Regions from separate parts of the Variovorax sp. OK605 genome, predicted to be linked through region 2. Evidence: riboswitches for the same ligand, from Rfam matches in the RefSeq annotation. Region 2 holds a riboswitch; each other region holds the start of a gene.

Region 1 (10,371 bases), on a different contig from region 2:
CGCGATGCGGATCTGCGCGCCCACGCCGGCCTTGTGCGCGGCGGCCGCGGCCGCCGGGTCGAACATCAGCCCCAGCGCCACCTGGCCCGGGTAGCGCTGGCCCGCGCCCTCGGCCAGCAGCGCGTGCAGCATGCCGGTGGTGTTGCTGTCGGCGCCCGCGCCGGGGTTGTCCTGCGTGTCGGCGATCACGACCGGCTGGCTCGCGCCTTCGGCCAGTTCGAGCGCGCGCGCCACGGCCGCACGCGGCTCCAGCACCTCGAGCCGCCACTGCGAGCGCGGCTGGTCGATGCGCTCGTACAGCGCGGCCACGGCCGCGCCGGCGTCGTCGCCGTAGCCCCACACCACCGGGCCGCACTCGGCGATGTCGGCGGCCGGGAAGCCGGTGGCAAAGCTCAGCACCGCGTCGTGCTTCGCGTCGAGTTCCTTCAGCAGCCCGTACACCGACGCGGCCGGCTCGATCATGGTCGACTGCACGTTCAGCGGCAGCAGGAAGGTGAAGCGCCGCGCGTGCAGCGGCTCGCGCGCGCCGCGCGCCATGCGGCGCTCCAGCAGCGTGGCCGCGAGCCGGCCGGTGTCGGCCATGTCGATGTGCGGGTAGGTGCGGTAGGTGGCCAGCGCGTCGGCCTCGGCCAGCATCTGCGCGGTGATGTTGCCGTGCAGGTCCAGGCTCGCGACGATGGGCACACCGGGGCCCACCAGCGTGCGGATGCGCGCGATCAGTTCGCCCTCGGGGTCTTCGAGGTGCTCGGTCACGGCCGCGCCGTGCAGGTCGAGGTACACCGCGTCGATGCCGCCATTGGCCAGCGCCGCGGCCAGGTCCTCGGTGATGGCGCCCGAGATGCGCTCGAAGGCGTCCTCGGTCACGTGCGCGGACGGCGTGGCGCCGGCCCAGGCCGAGGGCACCAGCGACCAGCCCTTTTCCTTCGCCGCGTCGATGAAGCCGCCGACCGGGATGTTGCGGCCCGCGTAGGCCTCGACGATCGCCGCGCCGCGCCGGTACGGCGGAAAGCTCGAGCCCGCGTTGAACGCGGCCCAGTCGGCCTTGCTGGGCGCGAAGGTGTTGGTCTCGTGCTGGAAACCGGCGATGAAGACTTTCATGGATTCCTTGTCGTGGGGTGAAGCAATGAACGGGGCGCAGCCCTAGCTGCGCGCGAAAGCGAAGTCGCGCCCGGGCGCAGCAGCCAACAGTTTGCGCGTGTATGCATGCTGCGGTGCAAAGAACACCTCGCTCACGGCGCCGCGCTCCACGATCTCGCCCTGGCTCATGACGATCACGTTGTCGCAGATCTGGCTGGCCACGCGCAGGTCGTGGGTGATGAAGAGAATGCCGATCTTCAGCCGCTGCTGGATCTCGTCGAGCAGCCGAAGAATCTGCGCCTGCACCGACACGTCGAGCGCGGACACCGCCTCGTCGGCGATCAGCACCTTGGGCTCGCAGGCCAGCGCGCGCGCAATCGAGATGCGCTGGCGCTGCCCGCCCGAGAACTCGCTCGGGTAGCGGCGCAGCGCGTCGGGCGACAGGCGCACCAGCCGCATGAGTTCCTCGGCGCGGGCCCAGGCCTCGGCGTGCGGCGTGCCGAAGTTCACCGGCCCTTCGACGATGGATGCCCCCACCGTCTGGCGCGGGTTCAGCGAGCGGTACGGGTCCTGGAAGATCACCTGCACCGTGCGCCGAAACGGCGACAGCGCGCGGCCCGTGGCGTGCGCCACCGAGCGGCCGTCGGCAAAAATGTCGCCCGAGGTCGGATCGATCAGCCGCGCAATGCAGCGCGCCACCGTCGACTTGCCCGAGCCCGACTCGCCCACGATGCCCACGGTTTCGCCGGGCCGCACGGCCAGCGACACGTCGCGCGCGGCCTTCACCGTGCGGCGCTTGCCCGGCCAGCTGCCGGTGACGTAGGTCTTGCAGATGTTCACCGCATTCAGCAGCGGATAGGCGTCGGCCACCGGCGCTCGCTTGTGCGCCGACAGCTCGGGCACCGCGTCGAGCAGCATCTGCGTGTAGGGCTCGCGCGGCGCGGTGAGCACCGCCATCTTGTCGCCCTTCTCGATCATGGCGCCCAGCTGCAGCACCACCACCTCGTCGGCGATCTCGGCCACCACGCCGAAGTCGTGCGTGATGAACAGCACCGCCGTGCCGTTCTCGGTCTGCAGCTCCAGGATGAGCTTGAGGATCTCGGCCTGCGTGGTCACGTCCAGCGCGGTGGTCGGCTCGTCGCAGATGAGCAGCGCGGGCTTCAGGATGAGCGCCATCGCGATCACGATGCGCTGGCGCTGCCCGCCCGAGAGCTGGTGCGGGTACGAGGCATAGATGCGCTCGGGCTCGGGCAGCCGCACGCGCGCCATGATCGCCAGGATCTTCTGCCGCCGCTCGGCCGCGCCCATGGACACGTGCTGCGCGAGCATCTCGTCGACCTGCGCGCCGCAGGTCATCACGGGGTTGAGCGCGGTCATGGGCTCCTGGAACACCATGGCCATCGACGGGCCGCGCAGCGCGCGCAGCCGCGCCTGCGGCGCCGCCAGCAGGTTCTCGCCCTGCAGCGCGATGGTGCCGCGCACGGGCACGTGCCCCGGCGGCAGCAGCCCCATCACGGCGTTGGCGATGACCGACTTGCCCGAGCCCGATTCGCCGAGCAGGCAGACGATCTTGCCGGGCGGCACGTCGAAGGAAATGTGGTCGACCGCATGCGCGCGGTCGCCGCCGGGCGGCAATGCGATGGCCAGGTCGCGCACGGAAAGAACCGGCAGGACAGGGGTGGGGTTCGTCATGGCTCAGCCTCCGCGCTTGTTGAACTTGGGGTCGAGCGTGTCGCGCAGGCCGTCGCCCAGGATGTTCACGGCCAGCACCGTGAGCGCCAGGAAGATGCCCGGGAACAGCACGTTGTGCGGGAACTGGTTGAACTGCGCGCGGCCCTCGGCCATGATGTTTCCCCAGGTCGCCATGTCCGCCGGCAGGCCCACGCCGAGGAACGACAGGATCGCCTCGACCAGGATGGCGGACGCGCACACGTAGGTCGCCTGGATGATCAGCGGCGCAATGGCGTTCGGCAGGATGTGCCGCACCAGGATCTTCCAGGTCGGCGTGTCCAGCGCGATGGCCGCTTCCACGTACGGCTCCTCGCGCACCGTGAGCACCACCGAGCGCACCAGCCGCGCCACGCGCGGGATCTCGGGCACCGCAATGGCCACCACCACCGTGAGCAGCTTGCCGCCGAACAGCGCCACCAGGCTGATCGCGAACAGGATGCCGGGAATGGCCATGACGCCGTCCATGAGCCGCATGACGGCGCTGTCGATGCGCCGGAAGTAGCCGCCCAGCAGCCCCACCAGCATGCCGAACACCACCGCCAGCGCGGCCACCGCGATGCCCACGGTGAGCGACACGCGCGCGCCGTACAGCGTGCGGCTCCAGATGTCGCGGCCCAGGCTGTCGGTGCCCATGACGAACAGGTGCTCGAAGGTGTCGCCGGCCAGGCTGTTGAACTCGCCGCGCGTGCCCGGCAGGATGTTCGAGCTGCCGGGGTCGATGGCGGTCGGGTCGATGGTGCCGAGCCACGGCGCGGCCAGCGCGATGAGCACCAGCAGCACCAGCACGCCGCCGCCGGCGCGCACCGACCCGTTGGCCAGGATGCGCTTGAGCAGCGAGCGGCGCCTGGGCGGCGGCAGTGCCTCCACGGCGCCGTCGGATGCAGGCCCCGGGGGGGCGAGGGAAAGAGACGAATCGGTCATGGTATTTCTTCGTGGCGGTTCAATACCGGATGCGGGGGTCGAACACCAGGTAGCTCACATCGATCAGCAGATTGATGAGCACATAGATGACGGAGAAGAACAGCGTGATGCCCTGGATCAGCGGAAAGTCGCGCGAGAGCACCGCGTCGACCGTGAGCTGGCCGAGCCCCGGAATGGCGAACACCGTCTCGGTGACCACCACGCCGCCGATGAGCAGCGCAATGCCGATGCCGATCACCGTGACGATGGGAATCGCCGCGTTGGCCAGCGCATGGCGCATCAGCAGGCGCGTCTCCGATATGCCCTTGGCGCGCGCCGTGCGGATGTAGTCCTCGGTCATGGCCTCGGCCACCGCCGCGCGCGTGACGCGCGCGATCAGCGCCACGTAGATGATCGACAGCGTGATCGACGGCAGGATCAGGTGCTTGAGCCACAGCAGCGGCCCCTGGCTCAGCCGCGCGTAGCCCTGCACCGGCAGCCACTGCAGGTGCAGCGCGAAGATCCAGATGAGCACGTAGCCGATGACGAAGGCGGGTATCGAGAAACCCATCACCGAGAAGCCCATGAGCATGCGGTCGAGCCACCCGCCATGGCGCCACGCGGCGATCACGCCCAGCGGCACCGCGATGAGGATGGTGACCACCAGCGTCACCGCGGCCAGCGACACCGTGGCCTCGATGCGCTGGCCGATCAGCTCGGTCACGGTCTTCTTCATGAAGTACGACTCGCCCAGGTTGCCCTGCAGCAGCTGCGCGCTCCAGTGGAAGAACTGCACGGGCAGCGACTGGTTCAGGCCCAGCTGCTCGCGCACCCTGGCGATGTTCTCGCTGGTGCCGCTGTCGCCCACGATGGCGGCCGCGGGGTCGCCGGGCGCGAGCCGCAGCATCAGGAAGACGATCAGCGCGACGATGACGAGCACCGGCACGGTCGAGAGAATGCGGCGTGCAAGAAAGAGCAGCATGGGCGGGTCCCGTGAGGCGGGCTCAGTTCTTCTTCAGGTTCCAGAACACGCCGACCGGCGAGCGCACCACGCCGCTCACCACGCCCTTGCGGTAGGCCGTGAGCGGCTTGTATTCGCCGATGGGCGCGTAGATGCCGGTGTCGTACACGCGCTGCTGGATGGCCGTGGCCAGTTCCTTGCGCTTGGGTTCGTCGGCCGTGGCGAGGAACTCCGACTTCAGCTGCTCGAGCTTGTCGTCGGTGGCCCAGCCGAACCAGCCCTTGTCGCCGGTGCCGGTGAGCGGTGCGAAGAACATCGGGTTCATGTTGTCGGCAATGCCCCAGCCGGTGATGAAGAGGTTCCAGCCGCCGTTGGTGACCGGGTCTTTCTTGGCGCGGCGCGTGACCAGCGTGGGCCAGTCCATCGACTGCATGTCGACGTTGAAGCCGGCCTGCTTGAGCAGCTGCGCCATCACCGGCGGAAACTTGTTGAGCACCGCGAAGTCGGCCGGGAACATCAGCACCACGGGCTTGCCGTCATAGCCGGCTTCCTTCAGCAGCGCCTTGGCCTTCTCGAACTGCGGCTTGCCGGTGAAGTAGCCGGTCTTGTCGGTCGCGAAGGTCGAGCCGCACGGGTAGATGGAGGCGCAGCTGTTGTACAGCTCCTTGTGCACCAGCTGGGCGCGCATGAGCGCCTCCTGGTTGATGGCCATGAACGCGGCCTGCGCGATCTTCGGGTTGTCGAAGGGTGGGATCAGGTGGTTCAGGTGCAGCGCGAACGAGCCCTTGGACACCGGGCTGTCGAGCGTGATGGCGGGGTTGTTCTTCAGCGCCGTGTACTGCTCGGAGGGCACCCACTCGATCATGTCGACCTCGCCGTTGGCCAGCGCGTTGGCCTGCGTCTGCGCGTCCTTCAGGATGATCCATTCCATGCGGTCGACGTACACGTTCTTGCCGCCGGCGGTGCCCGAGGGCGCCTCGGTGCGCGGCACGTACCTGGTGTTCTTCAGGTAGACGATCTTCTCGCCGGGGCGGTACTCGTCCTTCTTGAAGATGTACGGGCCCGAGCCGGTGGCGTCGTCGATCTGCTTGTCGGCGGGCGTGGCGGCCACGCGCGCGGGCATGATGAAAGGCGGGTTCGACGAAGGCTTGCTCAGCGCGTCGAGCACCATGCCGAAGGTGTCCTTGAACACCAGCTTGAAGGTGTTGGCGTCGACCGCCTCGGCCTTGTCGAGCGCGGCGAACATCTTCTGGCCCAGGCCGTCGCGCTGGCCCCAGCGCTTGAGCGAGGCGAGCACGTCTTCCGAGGTGACGGGCTTGCCGTCGTGGAAGGCCAGGCTCTTGCGCAGCGTGAAGGTCCAGGTCTTGCCGTCGGGGCTGGTCGTGTACTTGTCGACCATCTGCGGATGCACCTTGCCCTGCTCGTCCACGCCGAACAACGTGTCGTAGACCATGTAGCCGTGGTTGCGCGTGATGAAGGCGGTGGTCCAGATCGGGTCGAGGATCTTCAGGTCGGACTGCGGCACCAGGCGCAGCACCTTGCCGGTGTCCTGCGCGAAGGTGGTGGCTGCCGCCGCGGCCAGCAGGGCGCCCGCGAAGATGGCTTTCAGTCGTCGTTTCGTCAGCATGGGTCAGTTCTCCGGTTGAAAAAGGGGGACGCGAAAACGGGCAACGCCAGGAACACATGCGTCGTGTGGCGTTGCGGAAAACAAGTCATGGAAACAAGGAGGCTCCGGAAGCGAACACGGACACCCCGCGCTCTGCGCGGCGTGCCCCTGCTGTCCTTTTGCCTGAGAGATTCACCCCGCGCGCACATCGCACAGGGCTTGCCCCTTCGGCGGCTGCCCTCGGTCCCTGCAACGGGTCCGGTCAGCGCTCTCCAGCGTTAGAAAAATCCAGTCTTGGGACCTGAGCGTTCTGGGCTATCGCCTTCGGTAATGCACTAACTCGAAGCATCGAGCCGGCATTTCTCCTGGATGGATTTCTCCAAAGCAGTTTGCGTGCCACTCGGCGCGATGCGCGTGGCCCTCCGCTGCGCGCACGGTGCGCGTGCGCCGCGCACACGGTGCGCCGTACGCCTTTGTATTTACTGCGGCCCGCCGCAGAAGCCCGCGCGCTCGGTGGTCTTCGCGGTGAAGCGGATGCGCGAGCTGACCGCGGCGCTCTGCGGTTCGTTCTGGCCCCACTCGGTCTGCAGCCACGTGTACTGCCAGTCGTACAGGCCACCGGGTTTCGCGGCTTCGCCGTAGGCGATGCGCAGGCTGCCGTTGCTCTCGTCGTGGCAGTGCCTGGAGGTCTTGTATTCCTTCTCGCTGAAGCAGGCGCGGATCATCTTGAAGCACGAGAAGGGAATGTCTTCGTGCACGGCCTTGCCGTCCTCGAGCGGCACGAAGTCGGCGGTGTCGAACGAGGCGCCGCCGCCCGAGTACATCTCCGACACGGTCTGCAGCACGGCCACCGCCCACTTGCCTTCGGCCAGCGGATAGAGCGCGGGCGCGAGCGACAGGCGGGTCTCGGGCGCGCCCGCGTTGTCCTCCTTCCTGACGGACTCGGCGTAGGCCGGGAATTCGTACATGCGGTCGAGCTGCCAGCCCTTCGCGTCGGTGGTGCGCTTGACGCGCGCCATGGCCAGCGGCTGCGCGGAGAGCACGACGAAATCGCCCGGCGTTGCGCCGCGTGGGCGGTACAGGCCCAGCTGCTGCACGTCGCACGGCTGCGGCAGCAGGGCGCACAGGCGCGCACGCCATTGCGCATCGACCGACTCGGGCTTCTTCACCACCTCGAACACCTGCGCGGACGGCGCGGCGAGCATCGGGCCGGCGAACAACGACACGAGGAGACCGGTGGCGAGCAGCTTTTTCATGGAGCCGAATGGTAGCCACGGCGGGCGCCTTTCGTGCGGCCGGCTGCACAAGCTCGCTTGGTACAGTCGGCCGCGACCATGAACCCACCTACCCCCCTCCTCCAGATCGGCGCGCTCGGCTTCGCGTACCCCGGCCAGCCCGCCATCGCCTCGAACTGGAGCGCCGCCATCGGCCCCGGCGTGACGCTGCTGTACGGCGACACCGGCGCGGGCAAGTCGGCGCTGCTGCAGGTGATCGCGGGCGCGCTGCCCGCCACCGGCGAGCTGAGCGTGGCGGGCACCAGCCTGGCCGCGTCGCCCGAGGCCTATCGCCGCAACGTCTTCTTCGTCGACCCGTCCACCGACCGATTCGACCAGGCCACGGTGCACCAATGCACCGCCGCGCTGCGCGAGGGCGACGCGGGCTTCGACGACGCCCGCTGGCAGGCGCTGGTCGAAGGCTTCTCGCTGACCCCGCACCTGGAGAAGTCGATGTTCATGCTGTCGACCGGCTCCAGACGCAAGGTGTGGCTGGCCGCCGCCCTCGCCTCGAGCCGCCCGCTGGTGCTGCTGGACGAGCCCGCGGCCGCGCTGGACGCGGGTTCGGTGCGCTGCCTGTGGCGTTCGCTGTGCGAACTGGCCGAAGCGGGCACGCAGAGGGCCTTCCTGGTCGCCAGCGCCGAGCGCATCGACACCGTGCCGCTGGCGGCCACCATCGAGCTGCCGCTCCCCTGAAACCCCATTGACAAGGCGCCCGTGGGGGTGATCGCCCCTCGGGCGGACGAAACAGGTCGCCGACGGGCGACAATCGCGGATTCCGGCGGCCGATCCCGCCAGAAGTTTTCCAGCCAACCCGACAACCAGCATCTACGGAAGCAAGCGCATGAGCTCGAAGCAACCCACCATCGTCTACACCCTCACCGACGAGGCGCCCCTGCTGGCGACCTACGCGTTTTTGCCCATCATCCGCGCCTTCACCAACCCGGCCGGCATCAATGTCACCACGAGCGACATCTCCGTGGCCGCCCGCGTCCTGGGTGAATTCCCCGAATTCCTGAGCGACGCGCAGAAGGTGCCCGACAACCTCAGCGAACTCGGCAAGCTCACGCTGCAGGCCGACGCCAACATCATCAAGCTGCCCAACATCAGCGCCTCGGTGTCGCAGCTCAAGGCGGCGATCAAGGAACTGCAGGGCAAGGGCTACAAGATCCCCGATTACCCCGAGAGCCCGTCCACGGACGAGGACAAGGACATCCGCGCGCGCTACAACAAGTGCACGGGCAGCGCCGTGAACCCGGTGCTGCGCGAAGGCAACTCCGACCGCCGCGCGCCCAATGCCGTCAAGGAATACGCACGCAAGAACCCGCACAGCATGGCCGACTGGAGCCAGGCCTCGCGCTCGCACGTGTCGCACATGCACGGCGGCGACTTCTATCACGGCGAAAAGTCCATGACCCTGGACCGCGCGCGCAACGTGAAGATGGAGCTGATCACCAAGAGCGGCAAGACCATCGTGCTCAAGCCCAAGATCGCGCTGCTGGACCGCGAAGTGATCGACTCCATGTTCATGAGCAAGAAGGCGCTGCTGGCCTTCTATGAAAAGGAGATCGAGGACGCGCACAAGACCGGCGTCATGTTCTCGCTGCACGTCAAGGCCACCATGATGAAGGTCTCGCACCCCATCGTGTTCGGCCACTGCGTGAAGATCTTCTACAAGGAAGCCTTCGAGAAACACGGCAAGCTGTTCGACGAGCTGGGCATCAACGTCAACAACGGCATGGTCGACCTGTACACCAAGATCGCCACGCTGCCCCAGAGCACGCAGGACGAGATCAAGCGCGACCTGCACGCCTGCCACGAGAACCGCCCCGAGCTGGCCATGGTCGACTCGGCCAAGGGCATCACCAACTTCCATTCGCCCAACGACGTGATCGTGGACGCCTCGATGCCCGCGATGATCCGCAACGGCGGCAAGATGTGGGGCGCCGACGGCCGCCTGAAGGACGTCAAGGCCGTGATGCCCGAGTCGACCTTCGCCCGCATCTACCAGGAGATCATCAACTTCTGCAAGTGGCACGGCGCCTTCGACCCCAAGACCATGGGCACGGTGCCCAACGTGGGCCTCATGGCCCAGAAGGCCGAGGAGTACGGCTCGCACGACAAGACCTTCGAGATCCCGGAAGACGGCGTTGCCAACATCACCGACCTGGACAGCGGCGAAGTGCTGATGAGCGAGGACGTGGAGCAAGGCGACATCTGGCGCATGTGCCAGGTCAAGGACGCCGCGATCCGCGACTGGGTCAAGCTGGCCGTCACCCGCGCGCGCAACTCCGGCATGCCGGTGGTGTTCTGGCTGGACGCCTACCGCCCGCACGAGGCGCAGCTGATCACCAAGGTCAAGATGTACCTGCACGAGCACAACACCTCGGGCCTGGACATCCAGATCATGAGCCAGGTGCGCGCCATGCGCTACACGCTGGAACGCGTCGTGCGCGGCCTGGACACCATCAGCGCCACCGGCAACATCCTGCGCGACTACCTGACCGACCTGTTCCCCATCATGGAACTGGGCACCTCGGCCAAGATGCTGTCCATCGTGCCCCTGATGGCCGGCGGCGGCCTGTACGAGACCGGCGCGGGCGGCTCGGCCCCCAAGCACGTGCAGCAACTGGTCGAGGAGAACCACCTGCGCTGGGACTCGCTGGGTGAATTCCTGGCGCTGGCCGTGAGCCTGGAAGACCTGGGCCTGAAGACGGGCAACAAGCAGGCCGCCATCCTGGCCAGGACGCTCGACACCGCCACCGGCAAGCTGCTGGACAACAACAAGAACCCGTCGCCCAAGACCGGCCAGCTGGACAACC
Region 2 (10,371 bases):
GTGTAGGCCGTGTACCAGGCGGGGTTCTCCAGGATGTTGCGCAGGATCACGCCCGGCGTGTGCGTGCCGTAGTAGCCCTGGCCGATGAAGTTCCTGAACACCTTGTTCTTCGACGCCATCGCCTTCAGCTCGGCCAGCGCGTCGGCTTCGGTCACCGGCGCGGGCAGGCGCATCGGCTTGCTCCTGCGGATGGCCGCGGGCACGATGCCGTCGATGAGCTCCGCGCGCGTCGTCGAGCCGATCACCGGCAGCATGCGCGCCTCGTCCGCCGCATCGATGCCGATGTGGCGGGCAAGGAATTCTTCGGCGTTCTCTAGTTCTTGCAAAGAGGGAAGGGCGGGCGTCGGCATGGCGGTGACTGTCTATCGGCGTTAATAAAAGAACTCAGCGGTCGCCGCCGGGCCGCCCCAAGGCGGACCGCGCCTTCCCCATGGGGGATGGAGAAGCACACGAAGTGGCAAGCCGAGGGGCAAACATCATTTCAGGATTCGGCGGCGAACTTGTCGTACGACGCGGCGTCGAGCAGGGCGTCGAGCTGCGCGGGTTCGCTCAGCTTGACCTTGAAGAACCAGCCGCTGGCCAGCGGGTCGCTGTTGGCGAGCGAGGGGTCGGCGCGCAGCGCTTCGTTCACTTCGGTGACTTCGCCCGACACGGGCATGAACACATCGGCGGCGGCCTTGACCGATTCGACGACGCCGGCGACTTCGCCTTGCGCGAAGCTCTTGCCGACTTCAGGCAGGTCGACGAACACCACGTCGCCCAGCGCATCCTGCGCATGCACGGTGATGCCGACGGTGGCCGCGTCGCCTTCGGCCGACACCCATTCGTGGTCCTTGGTGTACTTGATGCTCATGGAAAACTCCTCGTGGAAAAAATGTTTCGGGGTGCAGAGCCTAACGGGGCTCGGTGTGCATCAACCGCGTCAGCCGCGTCAACCACGGTAGTAGCGGGTGGGCACGAAAGGCATGGTGGACACTTCCATCGGCACCGGCTTGCCGCGCACGATGGCCTGCACGCGCGTGCCGGGCTGCGAGAACGCGGTGGCCACGTAGCCCATGGCCACGCAGCGGTCGGCCGTCGGGCCGAGCAGGCCGCTGGTGACGATGCCGATGTCATGGCCTTCGAAGGACTGCAGCACGGTCCCGTCGCGCACCGGAATGCGCTCCAGCGCCACCAGTCCCACGCGTTTGCGCTTGAGCGTGTCGTGGTCGGTGTGGCCGGCCGCGCCCGCGGTGGCCGCGGCCAGCTGCGCCAGGATCTTCGCGGCGCCGGGGAAGCCGCCTTCGCGCGCGCCGCCCGCGCGGCGCACCTTCTGCATCGCCCAGTTGAGCGAGGCCTCGACCGGCGTGGTGGTGGTGTCGATGTCGTTGCCGTACAGGCACAGGCCGGCTTCCAGGCGCAGCGAATTGCGCGCGCCGAGGCCCACGGGCTTCACCTCGGGCTGGGCCAGCAGCAGGCGGGCCAGCGCGTCGGCGTCCTTGGCGGCCACCGAGATCTCGAAGCCGTCTTCGCCGGTGTAGCCGCTGCGGGTGACGAAGGCGTCGACCTTGACTTTGTCATCGCCGATCTGCACCGCGCCGCCGGTCATGAACACGAAGCGCTCGATGCCGGGCGACAGCCGCGCCAGCGTGGCCGCGGCCTGCGGGCCCTGCAGCGCCAGCAGGGCGTGGTCGGGTAGGGGCTGCACGTCGCAGCGGCCGCCGATCTTCTGCTGGATGTGGGCGATGTCGGCCACCTTGCAGGCGCCGTTGACGATCACGAAGAGCGAGCCGTTGCCTTCGTTGAAGAACATCAGGTCGTCGAGGATGCCGCCTTCGTCGTTCAGCAGCAGGCCGTAGCGCTGCTTGCCGGCGGGCAGGTCGACCACGTCGACGGGCATCAGGGTTTCGAAGGCGGCGGCGGCGTCGGGGCCCACCAGGCGCAGCTGGCCCATGTGGGAAATGTCGAACAGGCCGGCCGCGTCGCGCGTGTGCTTGTGCTCGGCCATCAGGCCGGCGGGGTACTGCACCGGCATCGAGTAGCCCGCGAAGGGCACCATGCGGGCGCCGAGCGCCACGTGGAGGTCGTACAGCGGCGTCTTGAGAAGGGTGTCGGAGGCGGAAGAAGCAGCCACGGGGCTCTCCAGAGGGCAAAAGGGGCAGACGAAATCCATGACGCAAGCCATGGGCCACCCCTGCTGTCCGCTTTACCTGAGAGATTCACCCCACGATCGGGGTTTGCTCCTTCGGTGGGCCGGTGCACCGTTTCGGGTGCCGCGGCCTCTCTCCAGCAAGGAAACGCCGGTGTTCACCGGCGCCTTGTCAGTCCTTTTGCCTGAGCGTTCGGGAATCCCCTGCGCCTTCGGCGGCCCCGTCGTGCGGGGCTCTCTCCTGACCCGGGCGAGTGTAGTGGATCGCGCGGGGCCCAGGTTTTTGTTTCAGTGAACGATCTCGGCCGGCGGCAGCAGCCGGTCGATGCGCTCGCGCAGCGATTCGGCGCGCTCCGGACCGGCGGTCTTCTCGACCTCGCTGAGCATCAGCGCGGCGATGGTCAGCATCGCGTCGCGGTCGCGCGCCTCGCGCAGGGCGTCGCGCATCTGCAGCGCGAACCTGGGGTCGCGGCGCACGAACATGCGCTCGCACATGTCGAACAGGAACATGCGCGTGGTGGCCAGCGAGCGCTTGCCGTCGAAGCTGTCGGCCGAGGTGCTGACCTGGATCGGTTCCGCGACCGGGGCGGCCGCAGCCGCAGCCTGGGCCTGGGCCTGCGCCGCCTGCGCGGCGGCTGCTGCCGCGGCGGCGGCCGCCTGGGGGTCCTGCAGGTAGCCGCGCTGCACCAGCGCCAGCAGCGCCTGCTCGGCCTCGTCCCGGGTGGTGAACAGCGGACTGAAGTCGGTCAGCGAGCGCCGGCCGTCGGCCATCAGCAGCAGCGCGCGCTCACGCTGGGTGAGCGTGCGCTGGCCGCCCTGCAGTTCGTCGCGCGCCTTGTCGGTCTTGGTGGGAAGCATGCAGCCACAGCCTTGGGGAATCGAGGACTGCAGCATCGTTGCAAGTGGTGACACCTTCATGAACCATTCGACTTACAGGGCCACAAGCTCAGCCGCCTGCGCTTTCCTTGCGGATGAGCCAATGGTTGCGCGCGCGTTCAACCCATTCAACCCATTCAACCCGTTCAACCCGTTCAACCCGTTCAACCCGTTCAACCCGTTCAACCCGTTCAGGCCGCGGCACCCTCCACGCCCGCGCCCATCGGCTGCATCGACCGGTTGCGCAGCCGCAGCGCGAGCACCGTGGCCACGCACAGCACGCACAACACGGCGGTCAGCGTGACGCCCAGGCCGCGCGCGTCCGACAGCATGCCGAACAGCGGCGACACCAGCCCGCCCACCGACAGCGCCAGCCCGAGCGTGATGCCGCTGGCCGTGGCCGGGTTGCGCGGCAGGTAGTCCTGCGCCAGCGTCACCTGCGCGGCGAAGGGCAGGAACATGCTCATGCCGAGCAGCGCGGTGCAGGCCAGCGCCCAGCCGGCCGAGGGCGCGAGCACCAGGCCGGCCAGCGCCGGCAAGGCGAGCAGGTAGCCCGCGCGAATGGTGCCCATGCGCCCGATGCGGTCGCCCAGCCAGCCGCCGAGCAGCGTGCCCACCGCGCCCGCGGCGGTGAAGGCCGTGAGCGCCGCGGCGCCCTGGAAAGCCGTGCCGTGCAGGTCGCGCGTGATGCGCAACGAGAGCATCGACAGCACCGTGACGTACGGGATCGACCAGCCCACGATGGTCGCCACCAGCCAGCCGAAGGCGCGCCAGTCGTTGGGCGGCTTCGCCACTGCGGCGCCGGCCTTGCGCGCGGCGGCCGAAGCGGCCGCCGCGGCGCTGCCCGCGCGCCCCGTGCTGGCCAGCAGCCAGACCACCCCCATCACCACCGCCGGCACGCCCAGCAGGTAGCTGCGCGACAGGCTGCCGCCGCCCACCGCCGTGGCCGCCAGCACCGGCGCGAATGACGCGCCGATGGTGCCGCCCACCGAGAACACGCTCATCGCCTTCTGCGACGCACCGCCCGCCGCGCGCGCCGCCACCGTGGCCGGCGGGTGGTAGGCCGCGATGCCCAGGCCGCACAGCGCAATGGCGATCCAGGTCAGCAGGTAGCTCTGGCTCAGCCCCGCCAGCACCACGCCCAGCGCGGCCACCAGGAAGCCCGTGGGCACCAGCCAGCTGCGCGGATGGCGGTCGGCGTACAGGCCGAACAGCGGCTGCACCACGCTCGACAGCCCGGTGGCCGCCAGCATCAGGCCGGCCGCGGCCGTGTAGCTGTAGCCGCGCTCCAGCACCATGAAGGGCAGCAGCGCGGGCACCAGGCCCTGGTAGAGATCGTTGACGGCATGGGTGCCGGTGAGCAGCCCGAGGCGGCGCTTGTTCATGGCTATCGTTTCTTTCGTTTTCTTGTGAAAAAGCGATCGTAGGAAGCCGTGCGAAGATCTTCTCGCTACGAATTGGCAAACATCGTCGAGAAATGGACAAAGACATCAACCTGCGGCCCGAAGAGGGCGAGTCGACCCCGCGCGCCGTCGCGGCGCTGGCGACCGACCCGGCGGGCGACGCCTTCATTCCGTCGCATGTGCACCGGCGCGGGCAGCTGATCCATGCCATTTCGGGCGTGATGCTCGTGGGCGCGGCGGCCGGCAGCTGGGTGGTGCCGCCGGGGCGCGGCGTGTGGGTGCCGGCCGGCATGGCGCACGAGATCCGCATGGCCGGCGTGGTGAAGATGCGCACCGTTTTCGTGGAGCCCGGCACGCGCGCCGACCTGGGCGGCGAATGCCGCGTGATCCACGTCGGCGAGCTGCTGCGCGCGCTGATCGTCACCGCCGTGGCGCTGCCGCGCGATTGCGCGCCGGGCGGGCGCGACGAGCGCGTGATGGAACTGCTGCTCGACGAGATCGAGGCCGCGCCGGCCCTGTCGCTGCACGTGCCCATGCCGCGCCACGCGAGGCTGGCCGCGTTGTGCGAGGAACTGGTGCGCGACCCGTCGCGGCCCGCGTCGCTCGACGCGTGGGCGCGGCGCCTGCACATGAACAGCCGCACGCTCGCGCGCCTGTTCCAGCGCGAGACCGGCATGAACTTCGGCGCCTGGTGCCGGCAGGCGCGGCTGCTGCTGAGCCTGCCGAAACTGGCGGCGGGCGCGTCGATCCTCGAGGTGGCGCTGTCGCACGGCTACGAGAGCCCGAGCGCTTTCACCGCGATGTTCCGCCGCACGCTGGGCGTGCCGCCCAGCGCGTACCTGCGCCGGGCACCGTCCTGACCCGCCGGCCTGTTGCTCAGCAGCGCTGCGCGGCGTCCGTCGCATCCGCGGAAATCTCTTCCACGGTCACGGCCATATCGCCCATTTCCAGCGGCCCGTAGTTGGAGAGAAAAGCCACGTCCGCCGCGTCGCGCCCGTAGGCCAGCACGATGCGCCCGCCGCGCGGTTGGTCCTGCGTGGCGTCGAAGGTGTACCAGCGCCCGCCCACGAAGGCTTCGAACCATGCGTGCATGTCCATCGGGTCGAGTTGGTGGAGGTAGCCCACCACCAGGCGCGCCGGAATGCGCAGCGCCCGGCACATGCCGATGGCCACGTGCGAGAAGTCCCGGCATACGCCCGCGCCGTCGTTCAGCGTGTCCAGCGCGTCGGTCGAACCGTCGCTCACGCCGTACCTGTATTGAAGGTTGGTGTGGATCCATTGCCGGATGGCCTCGACCTGCGCATAGCCGGGCCTGGTATCGCCGGCGATGCGCCGGGCCCGCTCGCCCATCTTGTCGGACGGGCAGTAGCGGCTTTGCAGCAGGTACTGCAGCGCGTCGGAAGGCAGGTCTTCGACCGGCACCGCCGCGGCGTCGGGCGCAACGGCAATGGCGGCGTCCGCTTCCATGATCATCTCGACCTCGATGCGCATCTCGCCTTGCGGGATCTTCAGGCGCTGGCACAGGTTGCCGAAGCTGTCGACGTATTCGGTGGTCGTGACCCAGGGGTGCAGCTCGTAGCGCTCGCTGACCATCCATTGCGCGTCGCCGCTGCGCGGACGAAGCATGGCGACCACGGGGCAGTCGCTGCTGGCGTTGACGGTCATCCTGCAGGTGGCGTGAAGCCTCATTGCAAATCCCTTCAATGGTCGGACGGAGTGCCTGTGCGTGCCGGTCGGTTCACATGCAAGCGCCGCGCCACCCGGCTGCGCGGCCGCGGGAGGGCCTTGGCGATTCTGTTCAGCGGCTCGGAAACACCGGCCCCGCAGGTGCCACGGCCGGCGGGCGCTGCGGATAGACGGAGGTGCCGAAGGTGTTGCCCATGCGGTGTTCCGTCGCGGCGCGATTGAACAGCCCGAGCTGGTTGGACGGCCGCTGCACGATGGCTTCGGAGGCCAGGCCCTGGGTGGCCGTGCCCGGCGGCGGTGCGGCCGGACGCAGCTTGTCCGTCATGCAGGCATAGGAGGGCGCGCGCTCGCCGTTGACGGTCACCTCGACGCAAGCGGCCTCGGCCTCGGCGGCCCGCGCCGGTGCGGCGAGGCTGCATGCCAGCGCAACGGCAGCAGAGACAGCGGCGAAACCGCACAGACGACACCTGCCCATCCCCACCTCCATCGTGTCCGGCCCGCCACCGCCGACGCAAGGCACGGCAAGGCAGGACGGAAAAAGCGAAGAGTCTATGCAGCGCGCATGTCAATCGGAAGACGCACGCCGCGCCAGGCGGCGCATGGAAACCAAACGTCACATGTCGGTCATGCGCCCTCGCTAGTCTCGCTGCGGCCGCCGGGCGCCCGGCCATTTCTCCGACCACCTACGCCGTTTCGATTTCCGCCCCATGACAATTCCTTCCACCCCCGGCGGCGCGCTGACACTGTCCTGGTGTCTCATGATGGCGCTGATGCTGGGGGCGCGCTGGTCGCCGGTGCACGCCGCGCCGCAGGAAGAGGCCATGGTCCGCTTCGACCTGCCGGCCCAGCCGCTGGCCGCCTCGCTGGCCGTCTTCGGCCGCATCACAGGCCACTCGGTGCTGGTGGCCGGCAGCCTCATGGCGGACCGGGAGGCCGCGGCCGTGCATGGCGACTTCGCGCCGCAGGAGGCGCTGAGGCGCCTGCTCGCGGGCACCCGCCTGGCGGCGCGCTACATCTCCGCCAATGCGTTCACGCTGGTGCCGCTGCAGGACGACGCGGCGGCGCCGCATGCGCCCGAAGCTTCCGAAGCCCCCGCACCTGAAGGCGCGGGCCGCGCCGACACCGCGCTCGCCCAGGCCGCCTTCGGCGCCGTGCTGCAGCGCGCCATCACGCGCGTGCTGTGCATCGCGCAGCCCGACGCCTTCGGGCGCTACCGCCTTGCCGTGCAACTGTGGATCGACCCCGGCGGCCTGGTCAGCGCGGCACGCCTGCTCGAAGGCAGCGGCGTGCACGAGCGCGACGCGGCGGTCATCGAACGCCTGCGCACCCTCGACCTCGAGGCGCCCGTGCCGGCGGCGCTCGCGCAACCGGTGACCATTCTGTTGACCCCGCGCGCCAATCCGCAGCGCGACTGCCGGCCGTACCGCGGCGGCGCGGGCTGAGCGGCATGCCGGAGTCGATCAAGGCGGCGCTGCGCGCGCTCTTCCTCGCGCGCTACACCCAGTTCCGCAAGCACCTGCAGATTCGCCTGGGCTCGGAAGACCTGGCCAACGACGCGCTGCAGGAGGCCTACCTGCGCGTGGAGAACACCCACATCCGCGATGTGGTGCGCTACCCGTCGGCCTACCTGTTCCGCATTGCGCTCAACGCGGCGGAAGACCAGCGCAAGAGCAACGCGCGCCTGCTGAATGCCGGCGAGGTCGAGGAGCTCTACGACATGGCCGACGAGATGGCCGACCCGGCGCGCGGCGCCGAGGCGCGCAGCGAGATCGAGGCGCTCGAGCGCGCGCTGGCCGAGCTGCCGCGCCGCCGCCGCGCCATCGTGTTCGCGGCGCGCGTGGACGAGATGCCGCACAAGGACATCGCCACGCGCTACGGCGTGTCGGTGCGCACGGTCGAGAAGGAATTGCGCGCCGGCCTGGAGCATTGCTGCGAAAGGCTGGGCAGGGATTTCATCCAGCGCTTCGGTCCCGGCGCGGGAAAACAGTCTAAGCGTGATGACAGCTGAACGCGGGGAGTCCGAAGCGATGAAAACCATGCAACGGGAAGCGCAGGCCTGGGTCGTGCGGCTGGGTTCGCAACAGGCGAACGAAGACGACGCACGCGCCTTCCGGCGCTGGTGCACGCAGAGCACGCTGCACGCGCAGGCCTTCGTGCGGGCGCGCGAGGTGTGGCAGTCGATGGCGCCGGCCGCGCAGCGCGTGCGCCAGCAGGAAGAACGCGCGGCGCGCCAGCGCACCCCGCTGCTCGCGCCCCGGCCCATGCCCGCGGCGGGCCGCCGCGCGCTGCTGGGCGGCGCGGTGACGGCCTCGCTGGCATCGGTGGCCTACCTGGCGGTGTCGCCGCCGCTCGGGCTCTGGGCCTCTGTGACCGAATGGGGTGCCGACTACCGCACCGCGACCGGCGAGCAGCGCGAGGTCGACATCGGCGGCGGCGTGGTAGTGCAGATGAACACGCAGACGCGCGTGAACACGCTGCCGGGTGGTGGCAGTAGTGGCAGTGGTGGCAGTGGTGGCGGCGAAGGCGCGGACGCCGGCGAAGGCATCGAGCTGGTGGCCGGCGAGGCCGAGGTGCTCGCCGGCGCGCCGGCCGCCGGCGGCGGCGCCCGCGTGCGCGTCGCCGCGGCGGGCGGCATGGTGTCGGCGGTGCGCGCGCGCTTCAACATCCGCAACCTCGGCGGCGAGGTTTGCGTCACCTGCCTGGCGGGGCAGGTCGAGGTGGCGCGCGGCGCGCAGCGCGCGCAGCTCGTCGAAGGCCGCCAGCTGCGCTACGGCCCCGACGGCCTCGGCCCGGTGACGGCGGTGGACACCGGCGCCGCCAGCGCCGTCAGCGCGTGGCGCCGGCGCCAGCTGGTCTTCGACCAGGTGCCGCTCGCGGAGGTGGTGGCCGAGGTCAACCGCTACCGCCACGGCCGGCTCGTGCTGACCAGCGAGGCGCTGGGCCGCAGCAAGGTGCAGGCGAGCTTCTCGATCGACCGGCTCGACGACGTGGCGGCGCTGGTGCGCGACGTGTACGGCGCCGAGCTCACGCAGCTGCCCGGGGGCATCGTGCTGCTCGGCATGGGCAAGGCGTGAATGTGGGATGGCGGCCGGCAGCCGCCGCGGACGCCTTTTGTGAAGATTTCGTGACATGGTGCAGTCGCTCGCGTTCTTCGCTGTCATAGCTCGGTAGACCACGCGCCGTCCGCTGTCCGGACGTGTGCGCGTGGCATCGATTCGAGCAATGAAACACGAACCCATGGAAGTCCGCATGCAACGCAGCAGCACGGTGTCCCGGCGCAACACGCACCCTTCTTCTTTCTTCTCGCCGCAGCCTCGGCTCACGCCGCTGGTGCATGCCATCGCGCTGATGCTGGCCACCGGCGCCGCGGTGCAAGGCGCGCATGCGCAGCAGGCCTTCAGCCCCGCGTGGATGGCGCAGAAGAGCATGGCGCAGAGCACCGCGGCGGCCACCGGCCGGCTGCCCAACGGCATGCCCGCGTCGATGCTCACCAGCCCGCAGGCGCAGCAGCAGCGCGCGGGCGAGCAGCTGCAGCGCTCCATCGGCAACCTGAACATCGCGGCGCGCGGCATCGCGGCGCAGCAGGCCGCGCAAGAGGCCGCGCGCCGTGCGGCCATCGAAGGCGGGCAGGGCGTGCCCGACGGCCTGGCCCAAGGCGGCCTGCGCGTGGACACCGCCAGCCTCACGGCGGGCTGGGCCAATGCCAATGCGCCGGTGCAGACGCAAGGCGAAGGCCGCACGCAGGTCACCGTTGCGCAGACCGGCGCGCAGGCCATCCTGAACTGGGAGACCTTCAACGTCGGCAAGAACACCACGCTGAAGTTCGAGCAGCAGCCGAGCTGGGCCGTGCTCAACCGCGTGAACGACCCGAACGCGCGGCCCTCGCAGATCCAGGGGCAGATCCAGGCCGACGGCACGGTGCTGGTGGTCAACCGCAACGGCATCGTGTTCAGCGGCAGCAGCCAGGTGAACACGCGCAACCTCGTGGCCTCCGCCGTCGGCCTCAGCGACGCGCAGTTCAAGAAGGGCCTGTACAGCGACGCGCAGGGCTCGGCCTTCGTGCCGACGCTGGCCAACGACCTCGCCGTGAGCGCGACCGGCTTCACGCACGGCGCGGCCACGGCCGACGTGACGGTCGAGGCCGGCGCGCGCATCGCCACGCACCGGCCCACCAGCGTCACCGAAGGCGGCGGCTACGTGCTGCTCGCGGGCCGCGAGAGCATCAACCGCGGCCACATCGAAACGCCGTCGGGCCAGGCCGTGCTGGCCGCCGGCGAC
Region 3 (10,371 bases), on a different contig from region 2:
GGATGTCGCGCATGCCGCCGAGCATCAGCGTGCTCAGGGGGTAATAGATCATCGGCTTGTCGTAAACCGGCAGGAGCTGCTTGCTCATTGCCAGTGTGGCCGGATGCAGCCGCGTGCCCGAACCACCGGCCAGGATGATGCCCTTGCGTTGCGTTGTCTTGGTCATGTTTTTCTTCTCGTGAGAGTTCACAGGGTCTCGCGCAGCATGCGCGCGACGCCTTCCTGCCACGGCGGCAGGCGCAGGCCGAAAGTGGTCTGCAATTTGGTGGTGTCCAGGCGCGAGTTGTGCGGGCGCTTCGCCGGCGTGGGGAACGCGCTGGTCGGCACCGGTTCGACGGCCTGCGGCCCGGCCCTGAGCTCGACACCCGCCTGCTGCGCCATCTCGAGCACGAAGCGCGCATAGCCGTACCAGGTGGTCTCGCCGCCGGCGATCGCGTGATACAGACCCGCCTTGGAAGGGTCCTGCAACGTCGCGCGAATGGCATGCGCCGTCACGTCGGCCAGTAGCTCCGCTCCGGTCGGCGCGCCGAACTGGTCGTCGATGACGGTCAGCTTGTCGCGCTCCTTGGCGATCCGCAGCATGGTCTTGGCGAAGTTGCCGCCGCGCGCCGCGTACACCCAGCTCGTACGAAAGATCAGGTGCTTCGCGCAGTTCTGCGCCACCAGTTGTTCGCCTTCGAGCTTGGTCTGGCCGTACACGCTGAGCGGACCCGTCGCGTCGTCTTCCTTCCAGGGCTTGCTGCCGCTGCCGTCGAAGACGTAGTCGGTCGAGTAATGCACCATCAGCGCACCGATCTGCTGGGCCGCTTCGGCCACGACGCCGGGCGACGTGGCGTTGAGCTTGCGCGCGAACTCGGGCTCGCTCTCGGCCTTGTCGACGGCCGTGTGCGCAGCGGCGTTCACGATGACGTCGGGGCGCACCTTCAGCACCGTGTCGGCCAGCTGCTCGGGGCGGCTGAAGTCGGCGCGGAAATCCGTGCTGTCGAAATCGAGCGCAACCAGTTCGCCGAGCGGCGCCAGGCTGCGCTGCAATTCCCAGCCGACCTGTCCGCCCTTGCCCAGCAGCAGCAGCTTCATGTGGCGGCCTTTGCGTCGTCGTATTGCTTCTCGACCCATTCGCGGTAGGCGCCGCTCTGCACGTTGCTCACCCACTCGCTGTTCGCCAGGTACCACTCGACGGTCTTGCGGATGCCGGTGTCGAAGGTTTCAGCGGGCTTCCAGCCGAGTTCGCGCTCGAGCTTGCGCGCGTCGATGGCGTAGCGGCGGTCATGGCCCGGGCGGTCCGTGACGTAGGCGATCTGCTCCTTGTACGGCTTGCCGTCGGCGCGGGGGCGCAGCTCGTCGAGCAGCGCACACACGGTGTTGACGATCTCGATGTTGGGCTTCTCGTTCCAGCCGCCCACGTTGTAGGTCTCGCCCAGCCTGCCCGCTTCGAGCACGCGGCGAACGGCGCTGCAGTGGTCTTTCACATAGAGCCAGTCGCGCACCTGCATGCCGTCACCGTACACGGGCAGGTTCTTGCCGGCCAGCGCGTTGACGATCATCAGCGGGATCAGCTTCTCGGGGAAGTGGAACGGGCCGTAGTTGTTCGAGCAGTTCGTGGTCAGCACGGGCAGGCCGTAGGTGTGGTGCCAGGCGCGCACGAGGTGGTCGCTGGCGGCCTTGCTGGCCGAGTACGGGCTGTTGGGCTCGTACTTGTGTTCTTCGGTGAAGGCGGGGTCGGTCTTCGAGAGCGAGCCGTAGACCTCGTCGGTCGACACGTGCAGGAAGCGGAAGGCGGTCTTCTCGTCGGCCGGCAGCGCGCTCCAGAAGCCGCGCACGGATTCGAGCAGGCGGAAGGTGCCGAGCACGTTGGTCTGCACGAAATCCTCGGGGCCGTGGATCGAGCGATCGACGTGCGATTCCGCGGCGAAGTTCACGACGGCGCGCGGCTTGTGCTCGGCCAGCAGGCGGTCGATCAGTGCGCTGTCGCCGATGTCGCCCTGCACGAAGATGTGCTTCGGGTTGCCCTTGAGCGACGCGAGGGTCTCGAGGTTGCCCGCGTAGGTCAGTTTGTCGAGGTTCACGACCGGCTCGTCGCTGTTCGCGATCCAGTCGAGTACGAAATTGGCGCCAATGAAGCCGGCGCCGCCGGTAACCAGGATCATGGGGTCCCTTTTATGTTGTGAAAACTCGCCCTGCGGCAAATCACGAATGATCAACCGGCCATTATCCCATCGGCCCGGCGCCCAAAAACCGGCGGGTTGGCAGCCACGCAGCCCCCGCCTACAATCGCGCCCACTGCAGGAGAGCGGGCCACCCCGGTGGCCCTACCGAAGGCGCAAACTCCCATAAACGCTCAGGTCGGCCCGACGAAGTCCCGATGGAGGATTTCGGCAAGGGGTCAGTACTGCATCAACTGAAACGCCGTCTGGAGAGCCGCCACGCCATTTCATGGCCGTGACGCACCGAAGGAGCAAACCCGCTGCGGGCGCAGCGGGTGAATCTCTCAGGTACCGAGGACAGGGGGAGCGGCAACTTGGACACGGCCGTCCGGTTGCCTGCTATTGATTCAATAGCACACCACGCCCGTCGTTCAAGCGCTGCAACCTCAAAGGTACTTGAAATGCGCGTGATCGTTCTTGGCGCCGGCCTGCTCGGCGTGACCTCGGCTTACTACCTCCAGCAACTCGGCCACGACGTGACCGTGATCGACCGGCAGGCCACCCCCGCCGCCGAAACCAGCTTCGCCAACGGCGGGCAGATCTCGGTCAGCCATGCCGAACCCTGGGCCAACCCCAGCGCACCGCTCAAGGTGCTGCAATGGCTGGGCAAGGAGGACGCCCCGCTGCTCTTCCGTATCCGCGCCGACATGCGCCAGTGGCTCTGGGGCCTGCAGTTCCTGCGCGAATGCACCCCGGCGCGCACCCGCCACAACATCGAGCAGATCGTTCGTTTGGGTACATACAGCCGCGACATGTTGCAGCAATTGCGTCGCGACACCCATCTGGCCTACGACCAGCGCACCCAGGGCATCCTGCACTTCTATACGACGCAGAAGGAATTCGACGGCGCCCTTGCCCCCGCCGAGCAGATGCGCGCCCTGGGCTGCGAGCGCCAGGTCATCTCGGCCGACGAGGCCGTGAAGATCGAGCCCGCCCTCGCCCACATCCGCCCGAAGCTGGCCGGCGCCACCTTCACGGCCGAAGACGAATCCGGCGACGCCAACCGCTTCGCGCGCGAACTCTGCAAGCTCGCGGCGGCGGCCGGCGTGAAGTTCCTGATGAGCCACACCATCACCGCGCTGCGCGAAGCCGGCGGCAAGATCGACCACGTCGAAGCCACCGACAACGAAGGCCGCTTCCAGCGCATCCGCGGCGACGCGTTCGTGATGGCGATGGGCTCGCTGAGCCCGCTGCTCGCGGCGCCGCTGGGCATCCGGCTGCCGATCTACCCGGCCAAGGGCTATTCGGTGACGCTGCCCGTGAAAGACGCCTCCAAGGCCCACCAGGTCTCGCTGACCGACGACGAGTTCAAGCTGGTGTTCTCGCGCTACACGTCCGAGTCCGGCGACCGCCTGCGCATCGCCGGCACGGCCGAGCTCAACGGCTACGACCGCGACCTGAACCAGGTGCGCTGCGAAGCCATCGTGCGCCGCGTCGAAGCGCTGTTCCCCGGCGCCGGCGACACCACGCAGGCCCAGTTCTGGACCGGCCTGCGCCCCGCCACGCCGAGCAACGTGCCGCTGATCGGCAAGACGAAGCTGCAGAACCTGTTCCTCAACACCGGCCACGGCACGCTCGGCTGGACCCACGCCTGCGGCTCGGGCAAGTCGATCGCGCGCATCGTGAGCGGGCTGGCGCCCGAGGTCGATTTCGCGTTCACCGGCATGCCGGCACCGCAGCCGCGCGTGCTGCAGCCGGCCTGACCGCCTGATGGCTTGGTGACCGGACTGCGGCGTTCGCTTCAGTCGTTGCTGGTGAACACCGTCAGCACCCCGGTATAGCCATACAGGTGGTGCCGGGCGATTTCACCCGCGGCAAAGAAGCCGACCAACGGCACATCGCCCAGCGCGTGCCGCACGATCTGCAGCTCGGCGCCCGGCGCGCCGAAGTGCGGTCCGCCGCGGCCGGAGCAGCTCACGTACACCGCGCCGGCAATGCGCCGCGCCGGGTGCGGCGCCGCCTCGGCCTCGCCGGCGGCCACGGCGCGCGCGGTGGCCAGCGTCTGTTCTTCGGGCTCCAGCTCTTCACGGATTTCCGCGCAGATGCGCATCAGGTCGGCCCGGGCGGCCTGCGCGTTGCGGCGGCAGAAGGTCAGCCGCATGCCGGCCTCGGCGGTGTCGGCAATGGCGATGCCGCGCCGCGTGGGGTCCAGGCCGATGATGTGGCGCACCAGCACGTCGGCCCCCAGGTCGCCGGTGCGGCGGATGCCGTCGCTGCCCGCGTCGGCCAGACCGACCAGCGTGTTGCGCACGGCGTCGATGGCTTCCTGCGGCCGCTCGAGCGACACCTGCAGGTCGGCCAGCAGCACGTCGAGCGCCGGTTCGCCGTCGAGCCTGAGCAGCAGGTTGCCGTCGGCCTCGGTGATCTCGCGCTGGCGCCCCGCCCCCGAGCGCAGCGGCTGGCAGCCCTGCGTGACGCGCGACACCAGCCGCACGCCCTCGCCGAACACCACGCCCGACAAGCCGCCCGAGAACACGCCGCCCGCCGCGCCGTGGCCGCGGATGTTGCCGTTGCCGCCGATCGCGAACTGCAGCGCGCTGCCGCGGCCCGAGGTCAGGCCGCCGAACAGGTAGCCAGTGTCGGTGCGCCCGGCCATCTCGCCGATCAGCTCGGCCAGGTCGGGCGTTGCGGGGTCGGCGTGGACCAGCGCGGTGTGCGCCTCGAAGCCGCTCATTTCCGAGTTGCCCAGCGGCGCCACGCCCGAGAACACGCGGTACTGGTCGCTGGGCAGCGCGCACAGCATCAGGCTGATGCCGGGCTCGTCGAAATACTCGGCGTTGTTGGCCGACACGCCGATGCCGACGGTGCCCGACCAGTCGGTGACCTCGGGCAGCTCGGCGCTCAGGTGGTCGAGGATGTCCTGCGCGTCGCTCGCATAGTGGTCGGTGATGTAGAGCAGCCCGAGCGTCGGCGACGACGCGTAGTCGGGCAGTGCCATCTGCGCACGCAACTGGGCCAGCACGAGGCCGGCCGCCATGCGCCATTGCGGATGGGTGGCATGGCCGGTGGGAAACAACTTCATGATGCGTGCCAACCCGTTCTCTTCGGAAAATATGTGTGTATGACGTCAGCGCCGGCCGGAGGTTCGCTTGCGGGCGGCGGTCGCGGTCTTCTTCTTGGCGGCCGGCGTGGCGGCCGCCTTCTTAGCGGCGGTCCTGGCTGCGGTCTTGGCTGGCGCGGCCTTCTTCGCCGCGGCGGGCCTGCCCATCGCCTGGCCGACCACGTCGGCCAGCGGCTGCGCCATGGCGGGCACCTTCAGCTGGGCCGCGTCCTGCAGCGCCGAACTGGCGATCTGCTGGAACTGCTCGGTGAGCGAGCCCCACCATTGCATCGGGTCGACCACGCCGGCGCCGCCGGCCTTGGCACCGGCCGACGCCCTGGCGCGCGGCTTCTTCGGCGCGGGCGTTTCCTCTTCGGGCGCCTCGTCCTCGACCTCTTCGAATTCCTCGACCTCTTCGACCTCCTCGGGCTCCGGCGCGGCGGGCGCCGGCGCCATCGCGCTCGCCTGCTTGGTGAACGCGCTGGCGATGTCTTCCATGCGCACGTTCATGCCGCGCAGTGTCGACAAGGTCATCTTCTGCACCTCGAGCGCCTGGATCGTCGCCTTCAGCGCATGGCCGTTCTGCTCGAGCCAGTACTGCACGGTCTTGAGTTCCTGGATGCGCTTGTCGACTTCTTCCACGCTCAGCGTGGGCGCCACCCAGCTCGCCAGGCTGGGAATGCCGGGCACCGAGCCGGTGCCGGCGCCTGCGGCGGCACCGCCGGCAAGGTTCTTCAGGAAGTCGAATCCGGGAACGAATTGGCTGAAGTCGAAGGGCTTGCTGGTGTTGCTCATGCGGCAGGTCTCCGGGGTGGGTTTTCTTGTGTTGCCAGCTTACTCCAAGGCCCCGGGGTTTTCGCGGCCGTCAGAGCTCGCCGCGCACCTTGCTGAAGACTTTCCAGAAGGTCGCGTCCTGCGAGGTCGCGAAGTTGATCCGCATCATCGTGCTGGGCGGGCGGCGCGCATGGAACAGCGAGCCCGGCGCCAGCAGGTAGCCCTGGTCGAGCATGCGCTGCGTGAGCGCGTCGGTGTCCACGCCGGTGTCGACCCAGCCGAACAGCCCCGCCGGCTCCGACGCGAAGGTGCAGCCGTGCGCGATGGCCAGCTTCACCGAGCGCCCGCGCGCGCCGTCGAGCCGGATGCGCACGCGCTCCGAATGCCGGCGCAGCTGCCCCTGGTCGATGCACCACGACAAGGCCCGCTCGAACAGCGTGGGCGAGGTCAGCGTGGCCAGCAGCTTGGTTTCGAGCAGCCGCTCCTTCAGCGCGGGCGCCGCGGCCAGGAAGCCGATGCGCCAGTTGGGCGCGATGATCTTCGCGAAGCCGCTCACGTAGATGGTGCGCTGCAGCCCGTCGAGCGCGCTCAGCCGCGTGGCGTGCTCGGGCGCGAGGTGGCTGTAGGTGTCGTCCTCGACGATGTGGAAGTCGTGCGCGTTGGCCAGCTGGAGCACGCGGTGCGCGCTACCCGGCGTGAGGCTGTAGCCGGTCGGATTGTGCAGCACGCTCACGCTCACGAACAGCTTCGGCTGGTGCAGCGCGCAGTACTGCGCCATCACCTCCAGGTCGGGCCCGTCGGCGCGCCGCGGCACCGGCAGGATGCGCATGCCCAGCGCTTCCAGCCGCGCAAACTCCAGCGCCCAGCCCGGCTCCTCGACCATCACCGGGTCGCCCGCGCGCAGCAGCGTGCGGCTCACGATGTCCAGCGCATGCGTGGCGCCGATGGTGGTCACGATCTGGTCGGGCGAGGCCGGCACGTTGATGCCCACCAGCTTCTGCGACAGGCTGCGCCGCAGGCTCATGTCGCCCGACGGCTCGCCGTACTGCAGCGACAGCTCCTGCAGCGCGGCCGTGCTGGTCATGCGGCGCACGGCCGTGGGCATGAAGGTCGACGCCATCCAGTCCGGCGGGAACACGCCCATGCCGGGCTGCGGCTTGTCGCTCGGGCGGTGGAACATGCTGCGGATCAGCGAGCTGGCGTCGGCCGGCACGCGCGAGGCCATCATCTGCACGGCCATCGCCGCCGGCATGCCGCTCACGCCGCCGGGGTCGGCGCCGTTGTTCGAACGGCCCTCCTGTATCGGCGCCGAGTCCCGCACATAGAAGCCGCGCTGCCGCCGCGCCTCGACCAGCCCCTGCGCCAGCAACTGGTCGTAGGCCGCCACCACGGTGTACGGGCTCACGCCCTGCTGCCGCGCGCACTCGCGCACCGAGGGCAGGCGGGCGCCGGGCGGCAGCAGCCGCGTGCGGATGCGTTCGGCAAGACGGTCGGCCAATTGCCCGGTGAGCGACTGGGTGGAGGTGCGTGTCAGCATGCGTTCAAGTGCTCCGGAAAAGCCTTGTGGGCTCTGTGCCGCAGGATTGACCAATACAGATTCCGTGATTGTTCGACTATCTGTACTGGCACTGTAATGGTCGCAAGTTTAGAGTGTGTGTCATGAACTGGCAAGAATTCACCGCGCTGCTGGTGCTGGCCACGGCGATGAGCTTCTCGCCCGGACCCAACACCACGCTCTCGACCGCCCTGGCGGCCAACGGCGGCCTGCCGCGCGCGATGCGCTTCGTGCTCGCCGTGCCCATCGGCTGGACCTTGCTGCTGGCGCTGAGCGCCGCCGGCATCGGCGCGCTGGTGGTCGCGGTGCCCGCGCTGCGGGTGGCCATCAAGGCGCTGGGCATCGGCTACCTGCTGTGGCTCGCCTACAAGCTCAGCGGCAGCGGCACCCTCGGCAAGGCCGACGGCGCGAGCCTGTCGGTCGGCTTCGGCCAGGGCGTGATGCTGCAGTTCGTGAACATCAAGGCCTGGCTGCTGGCGCTCACGCTGGTGGCGGGCTGGATCGCCGGCCAGCCTGACGCGCTCGGCCGCTTCGCCATCGTCGCGCCGGTGATGCTGGTCTACGCCTTCGCCAGCAACTTCGCCTATGCGCTGGTCGGCGCGCTGCTGCGCGACTGGCTCACCAAGGGCGCGCGGCTGCTGTGGTTCAACCGCGCCATGGGCCTGGTGCTGGTGCTCACCGCGTGGTGGATGGTGAGCGTATGAAGCTCGACATCAAGGACGAGACGCTGGGCATGTGGCTCGGCGTGGTCGGGGTGGCCATGTTCGCCATCACGCTGCCCATGACGCGCCTGGCCACCGGCTCGCAGGAGGCGCCCCAGCTCTCGCCGTGGTTCGTGACGCTCGGGCGCGCGGCGCTGGCGGGCGTGCTGTCGGCCATCTTCCTGCTGGTGACGCGTTCGCCGCGGCCGGCGCCGCACCAGTGGAAGTCGCTGGGCGTGGCGGTGCTGGGCAACTGCATCGGCTTTCCGCTGCTGCTGGCCTATGCGCTGCGCGTGGTCACGGCCAGCCACGCGGCGGTGGTGACGGCGCTGCTGCCGCTGGTCACGGCCGCCGTCGCGGCCTGGGTGCTGCACCAGCGCGCGCGGCTGGGCTTCTGGCTGTGCGCCGTCGCGGGCAGCTTGCTGGTGGTGGTGTTCTCGGTGCTGCGCGCGAGCCAGACCGGGCATGGCTTCGGCTTCGAGTGGGCCGACCTGCTGCTGGTGGGCGCGGTGATCGCGGCCTCGTTCGGCTACATCTACGGCGCGCAGGTCACGCCGTCGCTGGGCGCCGAGCGCGTGATCTGCTGGGTCTGCGTGATGGCGCTGCCGTTCACGCTGCCGGCCACGCTGGCGCTGTGGCCGACGCAGCCGGTGGCCACCTCGTCGTGGCTGGGCTTCGTGTACGTGGGCATGTTCTCGATGTGGATCGGCTTCTTCGCCTGGTACCGCGGCCTGGCCCTGGGCGGCGCGCTGCGCGTGAGCCAGACGCAGCTGCTGCAGCCCTTCCTGTCGATCCTGGCGTCGATCCCGATCCTGGGCGAGCCGCTGGACCTGGTGACGCTGGGCTTCGCCATTGCCGTGGTGGCCACGGTGGTGATCGGCAAGCGCCTGTCGCAGCCGGCGGCCAACAGCGCCTCCCCTGCCTCCTCAAGCGCAGGCACCGCCGCGCCCAGGAGAGGCTGATGTTCAGCCACGTCACCGTCGGCAGCACCGACCTGCCGCGCGCCGCCGCCTTCTGCGACGCCTTCTGCGACACCTCCTGCGACGCCGTGCCGGCGCCGCTGGGCCTGGCGCGCCGCCCCGTCGTGCCCGACGCCGGCCCCGAGGCCGCCTGCCGGACCGCGCCAGGGCACGCGCTCCCGCGCTTCCATGTGCACAACCCGCTGGACGGTGAACCCGCCAGCGCCGGCAACGGCAGCATGGTCGCGTTCGACGCGGCCTCGCCCGTTGCCGTAGCCGCCGCCCACGAGGCGGCCCTGCGCCACGGCGGCCTCGACGAAGGCGCGCCGGGCCCCCGCCCACGCTACGGCCAGGGCTATTACGGCGCCTGCCTGCGCGACCCGGACAGCAACAAAATCCAGGTTGTGTACCGTGGCGGCCTCCAAGCGGACCGGCCTTCGCGATCCGCCTGTACGCTCCTACCCGACTCTCACCTCACCGCCTGAAAGAAGACCCTCATGAACTGGACACTCGCCGCCCGCGCCGCAAAGATGAACCCCTCGGTGCTGCGTGAAATCCTCAAGGTCACCGAGCGCCCCGGCATCATCAGCCTGGCCGGCGGCCTGCCCTCGCCCAAGACCTTCCCGATCCAGGCCTTCGCCGACGCCTGCGCCGAAGTGCTGCACACCGACGGCCAGGCCGCCCTGCAATACGCCGCCAGCGAAGGCTACGCGCCGCTGCGCCAGGCCGTGGCCGACATGCTGCCGTGGAACGTCGACCCCTCGCAGGTGCTCATCACCACCGGCTCGCAGCAAGGCCTCGACCTGGTGGCCAAGGTGCTGATCGACCCGGGCAGCAAGGTGCTGGTGGAGACCCCCACCTACCTGGGCGCGCTGCAGGCCTTCGGCCCGATGGAGCCGCACCCCGTGGGCGTGGCCAGCGACGACGACGGCGTGGTGGTCGAGGACCTCGTGGCCAAGGCCAAGGACGCACGCTTCGTGTACCTGCTGCCCAACTTCCAGAACCCCACCGGCCGTACCATGACCGAGGAGCGCCGCGCCGCCGTGTCGGCCGCCGCTGCCGCCGCGAACCTGCCGATCGTCGAGGACAACCCCTACGGCGAGCTCTGGTTCGACGAAGCCCCGCCGCTGCCGCTGGC

The links. Region 2 has a riboswitch for glycine ahead of gcvT (glycine cleavage system aminomethyltransferase GcvT). Riboswitches for the same ligand answer to the same signal wherever they lie in the genome.
Region 1: it holds a riboswitch for glycine, as region 2 does, so the genes downstream of both, BM013_RS05510 (ABC transporter substrate-binding protein) here and gcvT (glycine cleavage system aminomethyltransferase GcvT) in region 2, are expected to answer to the same signal.
Region 3: it holds a riboswitch for glycine, as region 2 does, so the genes downstream of both, BM013_RS11180 (D-amino acid dehydrogenase) here and gcvT (glycine cleavage system aminomethyltransferase GcvT) in region 2, are expected to answer to the same signal.

Annotation. Positions count from the first base shown of each region.
Region 1 is NZ_FOWL01000002.1:238,069-248,439, reverse strand. It holds gene BM013_RS05530 (M81 family metallopeptidase) at 1-1,098, opposite strand, end outside; gene BM013_RS05525 (dipeptide ABC transporter ATP-binding protein) at 1,141-2,769, opposite strand; gene BM013_RS05520 (ABC transporter permease) at 2,773-3,729, opposite strand; gene BM013_RS05515 (ABC transporter permease) at 3,749-4,690, opposite strand; gene BM013_RS05510 (ABC transporter substrate-binding protein) at 4,713-6,296, opposite strand; glycine riboswitch at 6,437-6,561, opposite strand; gene BM013_RS05505 (hypothetical protein) at 6,755-7,531, opposite strand; gene BM013_RS05500 (ABC transporter ATP-binding protein) at 7,610-8,245, shown strand; gene BM013_RS05495 (NADP-dependent isocitrate dehydrogenase) at 8,394-10,371, shown strand, end outside.
Region 2 is NZ_FOWL01000014.1:163,752-174,122, forward strand. It holds gene gcvP (aminomethyl-transferring glycine dehydrogenase) at 1-350, opposite strand, end outside; gene gcvH (glycine cleavage system protein GcvH) at 482-853, opposite strand; gene gcvT (glycine cleavage system aminomethyltransferase GcvT) at 932-2,113, opposite strand; glycine riboswitch at 2,167-2,279, opposite strand; glycine riboswitch at 2,292-2,382, opposite strand; gene BM013_RS30180 (hypothetical protein) at 2,417-2,986, opposite strand; gene BM013_RS30185 (MFS transporter) at 3,196-4,389, opposite strand; gene BM013_RS30190 (AraC family transcriptional regulator) at 4,482-5,267, shown strand; gene BM013_RS30195 (transglutaminase domain-containing protein) at 5,284-6,096, opposite strand; gene BM013_RS30200 (hypothetical protein) at 6,206-6,568, opposite strand; gene BM013_RS30205 (secretin and TonB N-terminal domain-containing protein) at 6,801-7,535, shown strand; gene BM013_RS30210 (RNA polymerase sigma factor) at 7,541-8,101, shown strand; gene BM013_RS30215 (FecR family protein) at 8,121-9,167, shown strand; partial or broken gene BM013_RS30220 (filamentous haemagglutinin family protein) at 9,343-10,371, shown strand, end outside.
Region 3 is NZ_FOWL01000003.1:634,594-644,964, forward strand. It holds gene rfbA (glucose-1-phosphate thymidylyltransferase RfbA) at 1-166, opposite strand, end outside; gene rfbD (dTDP-4-dehydrorhamnose reductase) at 187-1,077, opposite strand; gene rfbB (dTDP-glucose 4,6-dehydratase) at 1,074-2,147, opposite strand; glycine riboswitch at 2,274-2,364, shown strand; glycine riboswitch at 2,401-2,515, shown strand; gene BM013_RS11180 (D-amino acid dehydrogenase) at 2,606-3,907, shown strand; gene BM013_RS11185 (FIST signal transduction protein) at 3,946-5,226, opposite strand; gene BM013_RS11190 (PhaM family polyhydroxyalkanoate granule multifunctional regulatory protein) at 5,272-6,039, opposite strand; gene BM013_RS11195 (aminotransferase-like domain-containing protein) at 6,110-7,555, opposite strand; gene BM013_RS11200 (LysE family translocator) at 7,678-8,277, shown strand; gene BM013_RS11205 (DMT family transporter) at 8,274-9,236, shown strand; gene BM013_RS11210 (VOC family protein) at 9,236-9,718, shown strand; gene BM013_RS11215 (aminotransferase-like domain-containing protein) at 9,731-10,371, shown strand, end outside.